3 regions of the Undibacterium sp. WLX3042 genome follow, and region 3 is predicted to be linked to each of the others. Evidence: predicted binding sites of a transcription regulator. Region 3 holds the regulator's gene; each other region holds the start of a gene.
What was found. Region 3 encodes LexA, which represses DNA repair genes until DNA is damaged. Its sites were predicted from a motif close to ACTGTATNNNNATACAGT; they were not measured.
Positions count from the first base shown of each region.

Region 1: the regulator LexA is predicted to act here: its motif matches at 2,141-2,158, upstream of imuA (translesion DNA synthesis-associated protein ImuA).
Region 2: the regulator LexA is predicted to act here: its motif matches at 1,944-1,961, upstream of dinB (DNA polymerase IV).

Region 1 is NZ_CP186698.1:2,568,083-2,572,343, forward strand. Features, by position in the region: gene ACPAOP_RS11610 (Pls/PosA family non-ribosomal peptide synthetase) at 1-776, shown strand, start outside; gene ACPAOP_RS11615 (4'-phosphopantetheinyl transferase family protein) at 777-1,412, shown strand; gene ACPAOP_RS11620 (hypothetical protein) at 1,557-1,784, opposite strand; gene imuA (translesion DNA synthesis-associated protein ImuA) at 2,175-2,954, shown strand; gene ACPAOP_RS11630 (Y-family DNA polymerase) at 3,037-4,261, shown strand, end outside.
Region 2 is NZ_CP186698.1:1,234,335-1,238,595, reverse strand. Features, by position in the region: gene ACPAOP_RS05585 (YbdK family carboxylate-amine ligase) at 1-570, shown strand, start outside; gene dinB (DNA polymerase IV) at 600-1,778, opposite strand; gene ACPAOP_RS05575 (thioredoxin family protein) at 2,051-2,530, shown strand; gene ACPAOP_RS05570 (PAS domain-containing sensor histidine kinase) at 2,655-4,261, shown strand, end outside.
Region 3 is NZ_CP186698.1:2,182,530-2,186,790, reverse strand. Features, by position in the region: gene lon (endopeptidase La) at 1-1,223, shown strand, start outside; gene lexA (transcriptional repressor LexA) at 1,289-1,945, opposite strand; gene rpsF (30S ribosomal protein S6) at 2,179-2,547, shown strand; gene priB (primosomal replication protein N) at 2,582-2,881, shown strand; gene rpsR (30S ribosomal protein S18) at 2,891-3,175, shown strand; gene rplI (50S ribosomal protein L9) at 3,202-3,654, shown strand; gene ACPAOP_RS09930 (replicative DNA helicase) at 3,818-4,261, shown strand, end outside.

The DNA of each region.
Region 1 (4,261 bases), 390 kb from region 3:
CAAATGGCGATACCTGGCTGGGATCGCCGCCGATCAATTTGCCGGCACGCGAAGAGGTCAAAGGTTTTCCTGAAAGTTTAACGTTCAAGCCTTCAGTGATGCGACGCATAGGACGCACGCTGGTTGAAACTTTCCGGATTATTGCACCACACGCGATGGTGATTGCCGTTGGTTACACCGTCGTTCTTGACCTGATGCCGCTCGCGGGGGAAGACCGTTGGGCAGAAGTGCTGTATTACCTGGTAGCCTCAGGCTTGCTGTATGGAGTCGGCAGTTTTGTCTTTGTACTGGTGTTGAAATGGCTGCTGATTTTCCGCTACAAGAAAGCCAGCGTCCCCATGTGGACACCATTTGTCTGGTTATCGGAAGGTATTACGAATTTATACGAAGGGATTGCTGTACCGAATTTCATGCGCTATCTGCGTGGTACGCCTTGGTTACCGCTAGCATTCAATCTGCTTGGCTGCAAAATTGGTCGCGGTGTGTATATGGACACAACCGATATTACCGAGTTTGATTGCGTCAGCATTGGCGACCACAGCGAAATCAATGCTCTCGCCTGCCCGCAAACCCATTTGTTTGAAGATCGCGTCATGAAAATTGATCATGTCAGCATCGGTGAACGTGTTTACATGGGGCCGCGCAGTGCCGTGTTGTATAGCGCGGTTGTCGGTAATGATGCAAGCCTGGGGGCACTGACGCTGGTGATGAAAGGGGAGTTTATTCCTGCGAATTCGCATTGGCGCGGTTGCCCGGCCGCGATGACAGGTAAATAAATGCAAAAGCTAGCAGACATGCAAGGTATACGTCTGCCAGCTTTTGCTGTGTTTAACTGGGAAACACAGCGCTGGTCTGCTCTCGATTATTTCAGGCAACAGTCCAATGTGGTGATCGGACTGTCTTTCCCACCAAATCTTCAGCGCGAAACCGCCAGGCAACAATTGCATCTCGCCATCACCGAATTACTGATGCAGGCATTTTCCAGCGCAGCGGAAGAGATACGGCTGATACGTGTCGCAGGTAGCAAACTGCAATGCTTCATCGCTACACAAGAAGTTTTTATTTCCGTCAGCCATGAACCTGGCTTATCGTTGGCCGCGATCAGTCAGAAACAGCAGCCGGGTATCGATCTGATGGCAGTAAAGGCTATGGATGACTGGCAGGATATTGCCGGTATCTATTTCAGTCCTCAGCAAATCGCAGCACTACAACAGGTGCAAGATGGTGAACGCGCAACGCTGTTTGCGCATTACTGGACAATGATGGAAGCGCGTTTTAAATGTGCTGGCATTGCCATAACAGAGTACGACGACCACGTTCAGCAACAGATGGCATCGGTTTTAAAAGATGCTCAAATCTATGCGCTGGCATTGCCTGTTGGCTATATCGGCACGCTGATATTGCGCCCCTGATCATTTCCCCAGCCTTACCTGCAAGGCTACTGCTCAGGCTGTTGCGCTTGCTGATACTGCTGCCCTAAAGTATGCGCAAGCAATAACAAAAATAGCAAAATCAGGCGTACATATTGCGAAGCATAAGGCGCGAATCCTCAGCGCTTACCAGTTTGCCTTGGACAAAATAATCAGCCATTTCTTGCAGAACAAAATTTCCAGATGTCCTGGCTGTACACCTGTGGAGCAATCCAATACGGGATTGACGTAATAAGCACGCTGTCTGTAATCGCGGCAGACGAATATCTCACGACGGCCTAAGCGCAGTAAAAAAGAAGTTGGCGACAATTGCAGACTGAAACGCGTATCAAAAGACTGATCGAGGTATGCCATAAATGAATCTCCGGGTTGGTTATAAAGGCAGTTCATACTTTTTTCTGACCCTTGAAGCGCAGAGCATTTCCGGTTACTACAAAAAATAATGAACTACCTTGTTACAAAAAAGATCGCGAAGGACATCATCGACTGCATCGTTCAGTGAGGCTTTCATTCATCACTGACTCATCGTTTGTCCATGGAAAGCACTTTAACATAAGATACTGTATGTGCAATCAGTATATTTAAAAGTGTCGCAAACTTTCCACTGCCGAGAAATCTGTATATCCCCGCAAAGCATTATCTGGCTTCACTTTCCAGCGATATTGCAGCTACGTCTGAAAAACTATTGCAGTTCAGATAGTCTGATTTATACTGTACGTATAATCAGTATAAATTTATTTTGGCATGAATAAGAATACGCAAATCCCTGTTTTGAATGGCCTACAAGACCTGCACCCCGCACTCTGGCGAGCATCGCAACTCGCGCACGGCGTGGCAAAAACAGTGGCAAGCGGCTACATAGCTCTGAACCGGGAGTTGCCGGATAGCGGCTGGCCATTAGGTCAGCTGACAGAGATACTGACCGAACAAGCAGGCACAGCAGAGTTACGACTGTTATTACCGGCAATAAAAAAAATGGGCGCCCGCCCGCTTGCTTTGCTGGCACCCCCCTACACACCGCAAGTCACGGCTTTATTGAGTCAGCAATTGTGCTCATCGCAATTACTGTGGGTAGCGTGCGATAAACATGCAGACAGTTTGTGGGCTGCGGAGCAAATATTACGGCATGGCAGTTGCGGTACCTTGCTATTCTGGCAGCCGCAGATACGCACCGAGGCATTGCGACGACTGCATCTGGCAGCACAAGCCTCTGAGACTTTGTTTTGTCTGATACGACCTTTACGTGCGGCAGCCTCTGCATCGCCTGCACCTCTGCGTGTCAGCGTGCGGCCGACAGCATTTGGTTTGCAAGTGCATTTACTTAAACGACGCGGGGCATTGCGCGAGGCACCTTTGCCTTTGTATTTACCTGATCACCCGTATCTCAATCCGCATCTCAATCCCTATATCAGCCCGCGTGCACCGGAAATCTCACCTTCTATACCTGTCGAGACCACATCTGTCCGGCACAAAGTTTCCGCTGTTTTTCACAATCATCTGCAAGCTAAGCATGCATCTGAGTGATGCAAAAGGCTGAAGTATGACTGCCCCCTTCCTTTCGCGACATGAGCGAAAAATCAGTGTAAATGCAGATGCAAATACAGAAATGTCGTCAGGCAGATCGCACAAACTCGCAACAGCCAGTAAGTCAGCTGGACCACCGCAGCTCTGGATTGCGGTGCATTTCCCTTTGCTGGAGCTGGATGTGTTTTTACCGTACTGGCAGCGACGCAGAGAAGATCACGGCAGCGTCGTCTTACAACAAAACCGCGTGACAGCGATGTCTGAAACTGCGCAACAGGCTGGCGTACGCGCAGGCATGCGGCGTGGCGGCGTTTTCATGTTGTTACCAACGGCAAAGTTGTTTCAGCGGGATTTAGTCAGACAAAAAAATGCCTTAGAGGCTGCAGCCCTCGCCTTGTTGCGATATACGCCGCAGGTGGCCATCGCAGAAGAAGCCACCATCGTGCTAGATATCGGTGCCAGTTTGCGTCTGTTCGGTGGCTTGCGGGCATTACGTCAGCATGTACGGCAAACCATGGAAATACTGGGTTTGCATACCACCATTGCCTGCGCCCCGTTTGCCAAAGCCGCCTGCATACTGGCGCGTGATGCGGCCCGCCAGCACAAATCCGGCGCGCAGTGTTTACATCCGCAGCGCTTGCCCACCCGGCTGAATGGGCTGCCAGTCAGTCTGCTGATACATGCCCGTCCCTGTCTGGAATTATTGCAAGGGTTGGCATGTCACACACTTTTTCATCTGCAACAACTGCCGCGCGCTGGTGTGCAACGCCGTTTTGGTAAAGCCTTGCTGGATGAGCTGGATCAGGTCTATGGCAGGCAGAGCACTTTATTCACCTGGGTCGTGGCAGCGCCGCGATTCCATGCCAGCCTGGAATTGCCCGACAGGCTGGAGCGCAGCGATATGATATTGACGTATTGCCATAGCCTGCTCAGGCAATTAAGCGGCTGGCTCAGTGTGCATCGTCTCGCTGTGAAGCAAATCCGCCTGCAGTTGCAGCATGAGCGCGGTCGTCAGGCGGTCGCGCCAAGCATATTGAACATCGTTATGGCTGAAGCTTGCTGGCAAGACGCGCATTTGCTGCCACTGCTCAAAGAAAAGTTAGCGCAATTCAGCCTGCCATCGGCTGTGATTGCGCTGGTGCTGGAAGCCCCGGAAACAGTCGCACTGGATGTGCAAAGCGAATCCTTATTTCCCGAACCGGGAGGCAAGCCGGAAGACCATCAGCGTTTGCTGGCCTTGCTGGTGGCCCGGCTGGGCGAGGATCATGTCTTGCAAGCCGCGCCACTGGCTGATCACCGGCCTGAAA
Region 2 (4,261 bases), 950 kb from region 3:
TCGGTGTTTGCGTTTCCCTTATCGGGCCGCGCACCATTTCTATTGAAGTGGGACGATTTTGAACATCAGTATTTCGCGAAAATGGAAAAGACCGGTGTCGTCAAAAGCATGAAAGATTTTTATTGGGATATCCGGCCAAAACCTGAATACGGAACGATAGAACTCCGCGTCTGCGATACACCGCTGACAGTGGAACGGGCAGCAGCATTGGCCGCCTATCTGCAAATGCTATGCGCCTATTTGTTAGAAAAACGCGAAGCAGCGCCCGAAGAAGACGACTACCTTGTCTACAACTATAACCGCTTCCAGGCATGCCGCTTCGGCCTCGACGGAACCGTGGTGCATCCTAAGACTTATGTCGGTTGTTCATTACGCGAAGACATTTTAACCAGTCTGCGACGCATGGAACCTTATGCTGCAACGCTCGGCAGCCAGGAAGCACTCTCGCATTTGGAACAAATTACGCATGAAGGCAACGACGCCCATTATCTTCGTCATCAATATGATGAAAGTGGCAGTACAGAGGGAGTGGTCAATGCCGCAATACAGCGCTTTCGTCAGGCCGTCTGATGCGCATACATCCGAATAGGTGACGATGATCAGTTGAACAAATCAATTTGCAATTGCTTTGTTTTGTCTTCATCTGCTCCAGCTTTAGATAAATTGCTGGCCTTCACGCCGAGCAATCGCAGTTTTTGATCCAAAGGTAAGCGGCGTACACACTCACCGGCATACCGGCGGATCACTTCTGCGCTTGCCGTTGTCGCTGGCAATCGGATGTCCCGGGTCGCAATGCGGAAATCCGCATACCGGACCTTGATGCCTATCGTGCGACAGACATAGCCTTTATTTCTGAGATCATTGCTCACACGTTTACAGAGATCGGTAAAGATGACCGACAGCGTTTCGCGATCACGATGTGCATGCAAGTCACGCTCAAAAGTCGTCTCACGACTAATCACTTTAGGGGCCGAACTTGTCGTGATTTCCCGCTCGTCGATACCGCGCGCACTGTTATACAACCATAGCGCATAATTTCGCCCGAAGGTATTCTGCAGCAACTCTGGATCTGCATCAGCCAATTGCCCGATGGTGACGATATTCAGGCGCAGCAACTGTTCCGCCGCTTTTGGGCCGATGCCATTTATTTTCTTTACAGGTAAAGGCCATATCCGTTGCGGGATATCGGCCTCATGTAAAATCGTCAAACCATTGGGTTTGTCTAACTCGGAACCGATCTTGGCCAGTAACTTGTTCGGTGCGACACAAATTGAGCAGGACAAGCCCGTTGCCGCGACGACCGCTTGTTTAATTCTTGCAGCGAGCGTCGCCGATTCTTCAGGAATGCTGCTCAAATCAATATAGATTTCATCGATACCCCGGTCTTCAATCTCAGGCGCGATACTGGCAACGGCATTTTTAAACAACCTCGAATAATGGCGATAAGCATCAAAATTCGCTGGCAATAAAAACGCATCCGGGGCTAATTGCGCCGCTTTCATCAGACCCATCGCAGAAAAAACACCAAGTGCGCGCGCTTCATATGTAGAGGTGGTCGCAACACCACGGCCCGCATAATTTTTCAGGTAAAAAAACCGGCGACTGCCATCTGCATCAACGATAGGCGCATACTCCTGACGCCCGCCGATCACAACCGAATGCCCTTTCAGTTCCGGATAACGCAACAGCTCTACGGATGCATAAAATGCATCCATATCTAAATGCGCAATGCGGCGCGTATGAATCAACTCAGGATTCAGCGTTGAAGTCGGCGTCATAATGACAATAGGAAGAAGGTTGCATCTGCGATGGACAAGACGTCAGTAACCCGGACATCTGATTTTCCTGTACGGGATACATTGATTGAAATCTCAATGAATGAAATTTTGAGCCTGCGTATCATTGTTCTGAATATGTCTATTTTATCCGTTTTTTGTCACAAAACTGTATAAACATACAGTTAATTACACCTTTTTTGCGCCAGATCAGCGATGACAAAGCGCAAAAATTACGTCACTATCTGAGAATTTTCCTTTCCTCCTGCTTCAGCATGAAAAAAACTTTCTCCTTTCTCTCCAGACTCATTTCCGCGTGCGCTATTGGTCTTGCGTTCAACCTTGCACATGCTGACGTTGCCAGGCCATATGATGAAACCGCCGACGCGCCCGCCGCAGTCGCCAGGGCACTGACACAGGCACAGGCCAGCAACAAAAAAGTGCTGGTGATTTTCGGTGCGAACTGGTGCAAGGATTGTCTGGAGCTCGACCGCTCTATGCAAGGACAAAGCGCTGCGCTGATCGCCAGTAAATTCATCGTGGTGAAAGTGGACGTCGGTCAGTTTGATAAAAACCTGACGCTGGCAAACAGTTACGGCAATCCGATTAAAAAAGGTATTCCTGCTGCTGTCGTATTAAAAGCAGATAACAGTGTCTTATTTGCCTCTAAAGGTGGCGAATTATCAAATGCGCGCAAAATGAGTGAACAAGGCGTGTATGATTTCTTCAATCAGATCGTGACGCAGCACCCTTAATCACAACTGCGGCTGTCATCTGAGACATGCATCGCCGGCGTTGCCGGTCAGGGGCAGAATAGCGGTTTTACGTTGATCGCCCCTTTTTTCTGTCCGTTTTTTCTGTCTATTTTTAAGCAAGCAGATGTCTGTCACACCACCGCCACCGAATCCGCTTGCTGCAGAGATCAGGGCAGCAGAGCTGAGAGCGCTGCAGGCCAGTCAGACCTTGCTGAATAATTTTTCGCGCTTTCTGCCGGCAGTCTTTTTCCAGTATCAGCGTTTTTCAGACGAACGCTTTTGTTTCAATTACGCGAGCGATGCGGTCGAACGCTTGTTTGAATTTAGTGCGGCGGAACTGTGCGCAGACATCAATATTCTGTTCAGCAAAGTCCATCCGGCAGATCTGCCTGCATTCATGCTCAGCGTGCGTACCGCTGCGAAAGACCTGCGTCTGTGGACGCATGAATTCCGCATCGTTCTCAGGAATGGAGAGGAACGCTGGATGGCGGGCGAGGCCAGCCCGGAACGCCAGGAAGATGGCAGTCTGCTGTGGCACGGCTGTTTCATGGATCAGACCCGGAGTAAAAAAACTGAACAGAATTTAATCACCGCCGAACAACAGCGACGCCTCGTGATGCAGGCGTCAAATCAGGGTTTGTACGACATCAATCTGAACACCGGCGCCGCCACCTTCAGCCCCGAATACAGCAACATGATCGAACACTCGATCGACGAGTTTGCCGATCCGTTTGCATTCTGGGATTACTTCTGGAAACACAGTATCCATCCGGATGATGTAGATGCTGTCAGAAATGCCTATCGGACTCATTTTGCGTCCAAAGGAAAAACCGATTACCACGCCGAGTTCCGGCAGAAAAACCGTGCCGGTGAATGGCGCTGGATTATGTCGCTGGGGGCCGCCGTTGAATGGGATGAAAATCAACGTGCTGTTCGTATTGTCGGCACCCATATCGACATTACGGAACGCAAACGCACGGAAGAGCAATTACGTCTGAATCAGGAATTGTTGCGATCGAATAATGCCCGCTATAAGGAACTGGCGCGCGAACTGGAAATCCTGATCGCCAATGCACCGGTGGGCATTATGTTCGTCAGCAAAGGCGTCATCATCCGCGCCAATGATGCGCTCGCAGAATTATGCCGCTTCCCAGATGCGCAATCGATGATAGGAATCAGAACCACGTTTCTGTACCATGACGATGACGACTACCGTTCATTCAGTGAAGCGGTCATACCCAGCCTGATTGCGGATGAACTGGTAGAGCTGGAATGGTATCTGCGCCGCGCCAATGGCGAATCCTTCATGGCCCGGGTTGCCGGACGGGCACTGCCGGCCGAATCCTATGAACAGGGTGCGGTCTGGATGGTCGAAGACATTACCGGACAGCGCCAGACCCTTGATGCGCTGCGCGAAAGCGAAAGCCGCTTGCAGCGCATCATGAATTCCAGCCTGATCGGTATTTTGTATGGCAGTGACGGTCCCAGGCTGACGGATGTCAACCGCATGTTTTGTCAGATGTCCGGATACACACGTGAACATCTGCTGGCAGAGCAGTTTCTGTGGCGGGTCGTGTTATCAGAACCGGATCAGTATCTGGTGCATCAGGCATACACCGAAATGCTCAGCACCGGTACCACCTCGCCGTTTGAAGTCATGCTGCGGCGTGCCGATGGTTCCGCCATACCCGTGCTGGTGGGTCTGGGTTATCTGGAAAATTCGCCGCGTGA
Region 3 (4,261 bases):
GGCGTACTTATATCGGCTCGATGCCGGGCAAAATTTTGCAGAGTCTCGCCAAGGTTGGTGTTCGTAATCCTCTGTTTTTGTTAGATGAAGTCGATAAAATGGGGGCGGATTTCCGCGGTGATCCTTCTTCAGCATTGCTGGAGGTGCTGGATCCCGAGCAAAATCATACTTTCTCAGATCATTACATCGAGGTTGATTTCGATCTGTCTGATGTGATGTTTGTGGCGACGTCGAACTCTTACAACATTCCTCCGGCTTTGCTGGATAGGATGGAGGTGATCCGCCTTTCCGGTTACACCGAAGACGAAAAAACCAGTATTGCTCAACGTTATTTGCTGCCAAAGCAGATTAAAAATAATGGGCTGAAAGAGGCGGAAATCGCAGTCGCAGAAAGTGCAATCAGAGACATTATTCGTTACTACACGAGGGAGGCTGGCGTTCGTTCTCTGGAGCGTGAAATTTCCAAAATTTGCCGTAAAGTAGTCAAAATGCTGTTGCTGAAGAAGAGCGAGAAAAAGGCGACTATTACCTCTAAAAATCTGGATAAATACCTGGGGGTTCGCCGTTACGATTTCGGTGTTGCGGTAAAAGATAACCAAATCGGTCAGGTTGTCGGTCTGGCATGGACGGAAGTCGGTGGCGATCTTCTGACGATTGAGGCGGTGTCGATGCCTGGTAAAGGTGGTGTCATACGTACCGGTACGCTTGGTGACGTCATGAAGGAGTCGATCGAAGCTGCACGCACGGTGGTGCGCAGCCGTGCTCAGCGTTTGGGCATCAAGGCGGACGTTTTTGAGAAGAGTGATATTCACATTCACGTGCCTGAAGGGGCAACGCCAAAGGATGGTCCTTCGGCTGGTATTGCGATGACAACAGCGCTGGTTTCTGTGTTTACCGGAATCCCGGTAAGAGCGGATGTTGCAATGACTGGCGAGATTACGTTGCGTGGTGAGGTTCTGCCGATCGGTGGTCTGAAAGAGAAATTGCTGGCTGCACATCGCGGTGGGATTAAAACAGTTTTAATTCCAGAAGAAAATGCAAAAGATCTTGCTGAGATTCCGGATAATGTTAAAAACAAACTGGAAATTATCCCCGTGCGTTGGATAGATAAAGTGTTAGAAGTTGCTTTAGAACGACAGCCTGAACCTCTGGTGGATGCGGAGATTCCCGTTGCAGCAGGATCAGCTGAGCCTCAGGCTGATCTTGCAGTGATGAAACATTAATATTTTCCTCAATAAAAAAGCGCCCGAATTTCCGGGCGCTTTTTTTTATTAAATCTCGCTGTGTTTCAGACCCAGTTCCGCATGAGTCCGACAGCCAGCCCTTCCAATGAGAAATTCTCTTCGTTTTCACTGACTCTGATTGTTGAATAGTCAGGATTTTCGGGAATTAATTCAACCGAATTCCCGGTTTTTTTGTAGCGCTTAACTGTGACGTCATCACCAATTCTTGCGACAACGACTTGTCCGTTTCGCGCGACGTCAGTCTTCTTTACCGCCAAAAGATCGCCATCAAGAATCCCCGCATCCCGCATAGACATGCCGCGGACTTTCAGTAGGAAATCCGGCTTTGCCGAGAACAGTGCAGGATCGACCTGGTAACTGGTTTCGATGTGTTCGGAGGCGAGTATTGGAGATCCGGCGGCGACGCGACCAACCAGTGGCAGGCTGATTTGGTGCAGTGCGGCTTGCATTGAAGCGGTTTGCTGACCTGTAATGTGGCTCGATAACTCTGATTCCAGCAGGCGTATGCCGCGTGATGTTCCTGGAGCTATTTCGATGACGCCTTTTCTCGCAAGTGCTTGCAGATGCTCCTCGGCAGCGTTCGTTGATCGAAAGCCTAGTTCTGAGGCTATTTCAGCGCGTGTTGGTGGAAAGCCTGTATTTTGAATGGCATCTTTGATTAAATTCAGGATCTGCTCTTGTCGGGCTGTCAGCTTAAGCATTTTGTGTAAACGTAAGTCATTACGCTGTATATAAGAACAGTCTGTATTTTTATACAGTAAGATGCGAAGTGCAAGAAAATTTTATGATTATATGTAATCTTGCGCCGCCAAAGTTCCCATGCGCCGAATTGATTGAATAAAACGAAAAAGTGCGCTATCATCGTCGGCTTTCCTCTTCCTGCACTCGTCTTGACGCCGAGGCAGGCTATTTTTATTGTCCACAAGGAGAATATATGCGTCATTATGAAATCGTATTTATTGTACATCCCGATCAAAGCGAGCAAGTTCCTGCGATGATCGAACGTTACAAAGCTAGCGTTGTTGCACGCGGTGGTCAGGTTCACCGTGTTGAAGACTGGGGCCGCCGTCAATTGGCTTACATGATTCAAAAACTGGCTAAAGCACATTATGTTTGCATGAACATTGAGTGCGATGCAGAAACATTGCTTGAGCTGGAAACAGCATTCAAATTCAATGATGCCGTTCTGCGTCACCTGACAGTCAAAATGAAAAAAGCTGAAACAGCACCATCTCCAATGATGAAAGCTGTTCAAAAAGAAGACGCAGCTAAAGCGCAACGCGTCGAAGCACCAGCTGCTTAATTCATTTGATTTGAAAAAGGTCGTATAAAAAACAGTGAATCAACTGACAGTGAAGGCACGTATCTTAGAGAAATCAGTGATACGGTACACGCCGGCTGGGATACCGATAGCGTCTGCGATACTGATGCACAGTTCTCAGCAGGTGGAAGCCGGAACAGGGCGATTGGTTGAATTTGAAATTCCGGCACAGGCTGCCGGTGACATTTCAGGAACATTCAATGAGTTGCCTTTAGATGTTGAGATTGCATTCACAGGTTTTTTAGCACGCAAAAATCGCAACAGCAAAAGTCTGGTATTTCATATCAGTGAAATACAGGCACATTTACTAGATTAGGAGCCAAAAATGGCATTCGGTAAAAAATTTGATAAAAGCAAATTGAAGCAAAAGCGTCAACAACAAAACCCTTTGTTCAAGCGTAAAAAATTCTGCCGCTTCACAGCAGCACATGTAGAAAAAGTTGATTACAAAGATATCGACACACTGAAAGATTTCGTGCAAGAAAACGGCAAAATTATGCCAGCACGTCTGACAGGTACTAAAGCACTGTACCAACGTCAAGTTGATACAGCGATCAAGCGCGCACGCTACTTAGCGTTGCTGCCATACACTGATCTGCACACAGCGTAATTGACGACAGGTATTAGGAGAAAAATATGCAAGTTATTCTGATGGATAAAGTCGTTAATCTCGGCAATCTTGGTGATGTAGTTCGTGTTAAAGATGGTTATGCACGTAACTTTTTGATTCCACAGCGCATGGCTCGTCGTGCGACTGCAACTGCAATCGCTGAATTTGAAGCGAAGCGCGCAGAACTGGAAAAAGCAGCTGCAGCGAAACTGGCGGCAGCTCAGGCGCAAGGAGAGAAACTGGAAGGCTCTACAGTCCAGATTTCTCAAAAATCTGGTGTTGATGGTCGTTTGTTCGGCTCCGTGACTAATTTTGACATCGCTGAAGCGCTGACTAAAGCCGGTTTCACTGTAGAAAAAGCTCAAGTGCGTATGCCACAAGGTCCATTGAAAACAACAGGTGATCATGCTGTTTCTGTTGCTCTGCACACTGACGTTGTTGTTAACGTGAACGTTTCCGTTGTTGGCGAGCACGCTTAATCAGCTGTCAGCTAAAAATTTTAAAAGCCGGGGTTTCCCCGGCTTTTTTTATTTTGAGCGTAAATTATATAAATAATTTTGTATTTTTATTTTGTTGTACACACCGTACTTTGTCATTGACGGTCTTTATTTGTAATTCTATTTAGCAGGTATAATGCGCGCCATGAAAGCCGCTACTGATCCACAACTTGATGCAATCCGCGTCCCCCCCCATTCCATTGAGGCAGAGCAGTCTGTTCTCGGTGGTCTTTTACTTGATAACGCTGCATGGGATCGTATTGCAGACTTTATCGGTGAAGAGGATTTCTATCGCTATGATCACAGAATTATTTTTCAGTGCATTGTCAAACTGATTAATTCTTCGAGGCCGGCTGACGTGATTACTGTCTACGAAGCGCTGAATGGTATGGGCAAGGCAGAAGAGGCGGGCGGCCTTACCTATCTGAATGCGCTGGCGCAAAACACGCCGTCGGCAGCAAATATCCGCCGTTACGCAGAAATCGTACGTGATCGCGGAGTGTTACGCAAATTGATTACTGTTTCAGATGAAATTGCTGGTAATGCTTTCAATCCTCAGGGTAAGGAAGTCAAGCAAATGCTGGATGAG